Regions from separate parts of the Nocardia sp. IFM 10818 genome, predicted to be linked through region 2. Evidence: riboswitches for the same ligand, from Rfam matches in the RefSeq annotation. Region 2 holds a riboswitch; the other holds the start of a gene.

Region 1 (3,173 bases), 2.3 Mb from region 2:
GTAGAAACAACCAGCAGCACGATCACCCGGCTGAGACTGGCCAGGCCCATGAGCGCCGTCGGCCCGAATTCCGCCAGCCCGACCGTCCTTTCGAAGTAGGTGGCCAGCGTCCAGATGCCCCAGCCGATCGCGGCGAACAGCACCCCGAAGAAGAGCACGTCACCGGCGAGGCTCGAATCGGCCCGGTCATAAGCGGATTTGGTGCTGCGCCCGAAAACCCGCATGGCACGGTCGATCCCGTCGGCCGCCGGTCGCAGCCGCCGTCCGATCCGCGCGGGCACGGTGGTGCGCCGCAGCAGATCGAGCACCAGACTCCTGGGCGCGGAGGCGCTTTCGGTGTGCTCCACCCGGAACCGCTCCGACCAGGCCGTGAGCGGCCGCCAGAACAGCACGTTGACCAGCACGATGGTGGCGACCATGACCGCCGCGCCCAGCAGCAGATCGCCCACCGCCGCCTCGGCCGTCGCCGCGGCGATGAAGCTGCCCATACCGGGCAGCGCCTCGTCATTGCCGGCCACGCTGATCACCTCGGAGGAGGCCAGCATGAACCAGGCGCCGCCGAAGCTCATCATGCCGTTCCAGATCATCGGGACCATGGCCGTCGGCACCTCGAGCCGCGCCAGCCGCTGCCATCGGGTCAGCCGCATCATGCGGGTCACCTCGTCGAGCTCGCGCGGCATATTACGCAGCGCCTGGTAGTAGGCGAAGGTCATGTTCCACGCCATGGCGGTGAAGATCGCGAACACGCACGCCGCCTCCGCCCCCAGGAAGGAGCCCGGGAACATGGCGACGAAGGCGGTCACCGTGATCGACACCAGCGCCAGCACCGGCACCGACTGCAGCACGTCGAGCATGGGAATCAGCACCTTCTCCGCCCGCCGCGACCGCGCCGCCCACTGGCCGACGATCAGGGTGAACACGATCGAGGCGATCAGGCCCAGGAACATGCGCAGCGTGGTGCGCGCCGCGTAGTAGGGCAATTCGCGCGGATCGGTGGAGACGGTGTCGGAGCCGGCGCCCGGAGTCCAGGGCACCGACATATCGCGGAACAGGCGCAGCACCAGGATGGTCAGCGCGACGCCGGCCGCGATCAGCAGATAGTCCGCCGGGCGCAGCCGCCCGCGCGCCCGGATGCGGTCCGGGGCGGTCCCGGGGTGGTTCGGAATTGCCAGTTCGGCAGTCATGGTGAGTTCTCCCCTCGGTGGGAGGCGTTGCCGCCCTTGGTCAGTCGTTCGCCGCGACGGCGGGCGGCGCGGTCATGACGTTGTAGAAGTGCACGGCCGAGGCGATCAGCGCGGGCACGCCGATCAGCAGGTTGAACACGACCACGCCCATACCGGCCCCGGTCGCCGCGCCGGTGAGACAGCCGACGACGGCGCCGGGCAGCGCCAGGGTGAAGGCGCTCGGGAAGCCGGCGGCGGTGAGGCCGAGCAGGCCGAGCACCACACAGCCGAGGGGTGCGCCGACGATCGCCCCGAGCAGGGTGCCCACCGCCAGCGCCACGGTGAGCTCGTTGTTCACATTGCCCATGGCGGTGTTGAACCGGTCCTCCGGACTGTCCGCGGCAATGGCCTGCGCCGCGGCCATCTCGTGCCGCTCCGCGTCGGTGACGGCCCGGCCCCGGTCCAGGCGCGGAGTCAAGGTGGCGGTGGTGCCGTCGATATGGGCGTCGATGGGATACGCGGTGTCCCCTCGCGCGATGGTCAATGGGATGACGCCGACCACGACGTCGTCCGGGCCGACGATCTGCAATTGGTCGCCGGTGCTGCGCAGGCTGCCGATATCGGTGCGCAGCACGACCTTTCGGTCGACGATGCGGGCCTCGCCGCTGACTCGGCCGTTCTCGACGGCGGTGGCGGGCTGCGGCGACCGCGGAGGTTGGGCCAGGCTGGCGGCCTGGGTGCCGAGTACGGCCGCGATGGTCACCGCGGTGGTCACGATAATGGTGCGAATTCTCATGGGGTTCGTCCCTCTGCATACTGCTGCCCATGGCTGTTTTCCGGGCAGGGCTGTGTTCGGGCAGACTCGATTACCGTCGGCGCACGGTCGTGCGGACGGCAGCGGTGATCGGCGAAATCCGGTATTCAGCGTGAATTTCGCAGGCGCGAATTCCGGCAGCGCGCGGCGCTGTCGAAATGTCGGTGAATTATGGTGTGGTGTTTATCGGCCCGCGCCGGAGGGGTGGGGCCGGTCCGGCGATTCCGGACTATCAGCGGGCGTCATACGGCTGCCCCGACCTCCTCACTACGGATACGCGATACGTCGGCGCACAAGGGGGAGAAGGCCCGGTGGAACCGTATTCGGGCGGACACCCCTCTCGTCAGAGCTTCGGCACTGCACGACGTGTTCCGCAATGGGAAAGCCACTTTGGATAACCCCTTAATCCGGAGCTATCTGTCCTAACCTTGGGCGTCTCTCGACGTCGTCAGATCAGTGGCCTGTGTTCGTACAGGAGCCTCGCCTATCGAGGTGCACAACTCAACGTAGAGACGGCTCGGGAGAAAGTCAATTCGTATTCGGCGACGTGACGACTTTCACCGCGGATCCGGCAGCCACGGCAGCGTATTCGCGCTCAGCAGCGCGGCGATATCGGCGGCGCCGGTTTCGATGTCGTGCCGATAGCACCCCGCGGCCGCCGGCGGCTGGGTGGTGGCGTGCGGGCAGACCACCTTGTCGGCGTAGGCGGTGAGCGCGTGTAAATCCTGGTAACTGCCCGCCGGGACGGCCACCACAATGCGAATCGCCCCCTGTACCCGCGCCATTCGGCACGCGTCGCGCAGCGCGGTGGTGTCGGTGAGGCAGTCGTCGACCAGGACGACGGTGCGATCGGCCAGCGCCACCCGCGGCTGATTGCCGCGGTAGGCGGAGGCCTCGCGGCGCAGGCGCAGCGCCTGCGCCGCTTCGGCATACGTGCGTTCCGGCGCGCCGAGGCCGCCGCCCGCCAGCACCGCCGTATCGACGATGCGGGCGGAGTCCTCGCCGAGAATTCCGTAGACCAGATCGGGCCGGCGGGCCACGGCGAGGGCGCGGATCAGCATGACATCGAGCACTACGTGCAGTTCGGCGGCAATGGCGGAGGCGACCCGCACCCCACCGCCGGGGAGTGCGAGCAGCACCACGTCAGGGCCGCGAAAGGCCGTGAGCAGCCCGGCCAACTGCCGGCCCGCCTCGGT
Region 2 (3,173 bases):
CAGCCCGAACACGGCCATGCCCCGGTCGATCGGATACACCAGCGGACCCAGCGCCCGGCCCAGCCCGCCGGGAATGTGGGAGCGGCGCAGCAGATCCAGCACCAGCGAGCGCGGGGCGTCGGCGGATTCGGAGTCCTCGACGCGGAAACGCTCCGCCCACACCGTGATCGGCCGCCAGAACACCACATTGAGCCCGATCACCAGGATGATCATGGTGGCCACCGCCAGCATCACCTTGCCGGTGTCGGATTCGGCGGCCGCGCCGGCCACATAGGAGCCGATGCCCGGCAGCGCGTACTCGCGATTGTTGACGCTGATGGCCTCGGCGGCGGTGAGGAAGAACCAGCCGCCGCCGAAACTCATCATCGCGTTCCATACGAGGGGGAACATGCCCGAGGGCACATCCACCCGCCAGAACCGCTGCCAGCGCGACAACCGCAGATTGCGGGCGGCCTCGTCGAGTTCACGCGGCTGCGCGATCAGCGACTGATAGAACGCGAAGGTCATGTTCCACGCCTGCGAGGTGAAGATCGCGAAGATCGACGCGGCCTCCAACCCCAGCGACGAGCCGGGGAACAAGGCGATGAACCCGGTGATGGTGATCGACAGGAATCCCAGGATCGGCACCGACTGCAGAATATCGAGCAGCGGCAGCAGCACCTTCTGCGCACGCGGCAGCCGGGCGGCGGCGGTGGCGTAGACGAAGGTGAACGCGATCGACAGCCCCAGCGCGGCGAACATGCGCAGCAGCGAGCGGGCCGCATAGTAGGGCAGCTGATCCGGGTCGGTGGACACCGCGGCGGGGGCGTCGGCCTGATCGAAGGGCACGTTCATCCCCGCCGACACCTTCACCGTCACCCAGATCAGCACCGCCGCCCCGACGAACACCGCCGCATCCGCCCACCGCGAGCGCGGCCGGTCCAGTCCGGGATGCGGCGAATACGCCCGCACCCGCGTCACTGCTCGGTCACCTTCTCCGGCACGATGCGCCAGGCGACGCTGGTCACCGACGGCTCCAGGCTCAACCGGCTCACCGCCGTCTCCATCTGCCGGTCGTCGCGGCGGTCCCCGGTCAGCTCCGCGCGCACCTGCACCCGGCCCGCCACGGTGTCGTGGCTCGAGATCGACACCAGCCGGAAGTCGGTGCGCGTCAACGACTGCACCAGCAGCGCCCGCACATGCGCCTCGTGCGCGTCATCGGTGTCGGCGGTGAACGCGTACAGCGCCTCGGTCTCGCTGCCGTCGGCCACCGGCCGATCCACCGCGCGCGCCGCGGTGCGCAGCGCGGTGTTCACGATGACCACCACCACCGTGCCCGCGGCCGCGGTGGAGAACATGCCCGCCCCCGCCAGCGCACCCACAGCAGCCGAGCACCACAGGGTGGCCGCGGTATTGAGGCCGCGAATGTTGAACCCATCGCGCAAGATCACGCCCGCACCCAGGAACCCGATGCCCGACACGATCTGCGCCGCCACCCGCGTCGGATCCGCGGTGGCCCCGGCGAACCCGTGCGCCGACAACAGCACGAACAAGGTCGCACCCGCCGCCACCAGCGCATTCGTCCGCAACCCGGCCATCCGGGCCCGGTACTGCCGCTCGAATCCGATGATCGCGCCCAGCCCGACACCGGCCCCGAGCCGCAACAGCATTTCCCACGTCGTCACGACGCCTCCCACACAGAGATCGGCGCACTCGAGAAACCGACGCTACCCGGACGCGGGCAGCACGCGGCAACGAAAAGGAGTGTCGCCTAGTGAACGATTGGCTAACGGAACTCTGTCCGCTCCATCCGGCACGACAACCACCTCCTCCACACCGCGCACACGCGCCGAAAAGGGAGTGGAGACCTGCGCGACCCGCGAGGTAGGGGCACCACTCCTCGTAAGACCTTCAGCACTGCACGGCGTGAACCCACCGCCAGGGTGGGAGCCGGTCGGAGCAACCCCTTAATCCGGGGAAGCCTGTCCTGACCATTGGCGTCTCTCGACGTTTCCGGTCGCCGGCCTGTATCCGCGCAGGAACCTCAGCTAACGACGGCACCTTGCGTCAGCGAGTAAACACCCGCCCCCACCGCCGACGCAACCCGATGTGGCCCCCGTCGCACCCCGCGACCGGCGCTGACATCGTGTCGCAGGCGCCCGCGGCGTGCATCCCGCAGCGCGAACCGATCCCGCACCGGCAGCGACGAGAGTTCGGCGCGATCGGGCCGGGCCGGCAGCGGGCGGCGACGCGGCAACCGGGCGAAAAGCCTTCTCACAGAAGCGATCACAGTTCCACCCTTCAGGCTCGCATCGAACCGGCAGCGGTTCGGGTTCAGCGGCCGGGCAGTCCGGCCCATCGCGGCACCCGCTGCCGGTAGGCGTCGTAGGTCGCACCCCACCGCTTGTGCAGAGAACGCTCCTCCCAGCGCACGAGCCCGGACACGACAGCGGTCCACGCCGCCAGGCCGCCGGCCACGGGCAGGCTGCCGAACCAGGCCGCCCAGCCGGCCCACAGGGTGAGCTGGGCGAGGTACATGGGGTTGCGGGAGAGGCGATAGGGGCCGGCCTGAGCCAGATACCCGGGTGTGAGGGCGACCTGCCATCCCGGCGGAGCCACCTCGAGATGACCGGCCACGGTCCAGACGTACAGGCCCACGCCGGCGCCCAGGACCGGCACACCGGCCGCCACGTTCGCCAAACCTGGCCGGTCGCGGCGCCAGCCGTGACGCGCGCCGAGGCTCGACGCCGCGATGGGCAGAACCGCGAAGGCCGTGGTGTGCGCCGCGGTCATGAGAGCGAGAGCGGGGATGGGAGGGATCGTTCCGCGCACGAGATTCAGCCTAGGTCCGTTCGTCGCGTCGCGGCCCCGAATCATCCCGGCGCACGGTGAGCGCGGCAGCGCGGCCCGGTCGCGTGGTCGTCCGCGGCACGCGTCGAAATCCGTTGGGGGATTTGATCTTCGGGGCGAAGATACCGAACGATATGTTCAAATGAACTGCGCCACGGGATGTTTCGCGCGGTCCTACCATGGTTCGACCGACCGGTCGAGCATGGAGGACGCGATGCGCAAGCTGACCATCGACAATCTGTACGACGATCTCATGCAGTGGGTGGCGGCCGATGTGGCCGCGGTGAACGAGGCGCTGGCCGTGTCGAAGAACAGCGGCTGGGAGCAGTGGTGTGTGGTGCAGT

The links. Region 2 has a riboswitch for magnesium ahead of ACYQ5L_RS18850 (MgtC/SapB family protein). Riboswitches for the same ligand answer to the same signal wherever they lie in the genome.
Region 1: another riboswitch for magnesium. It lies ahead of ACYQ5L_RS29970 (DUF8020 domain-containing protein); the one in region 2 lies ahead of ACYQ5L_RS18850 (MgtC/SapB family protein).

What each region holds. Positions count from the first base shown of each region.
Region 1 is NZ_BAAHJH010000001.1:6,436,169-6,439,341, reverse strand. Features, by position in the region: gene ACYQ5L_RS29975 (ABC transporter permease) at 1-1,184, opposite strand, end outside; gene ACYQ5L_RS29970 (DUF8020 domain-containing protein) at 1,225-1,959, opposite strand; M-box (ykoK) riboswitch at 2,306-2,476, opposite strand; gene ACYQ5L_RS29965 (hypothetical protein) at 2,535-3,173, opposite strand, start outside.
Region 2 is NZ_BAAHJH010000001.1:4,128,742-4,131,914, forward strand. Features, by position in the region: gene ACYQ5L_RS18845 (ABC transporter permease) at 1-960, opposite strand, end outside; gene ACYQ5L_RS18850 (MgtC/SapB family protein) at 957-1,664, opposite strand; M-box (ykoK) riboswitch at 1,868-2,042, opposite strand; gene ACYQ5L_RS18855 (methyltransferase family protein) at 2,314-2,811, opposite strand; gene ACYQ5L_RS18860 (hypothetical protein) at 3,044-3,173, shown strand, end outside.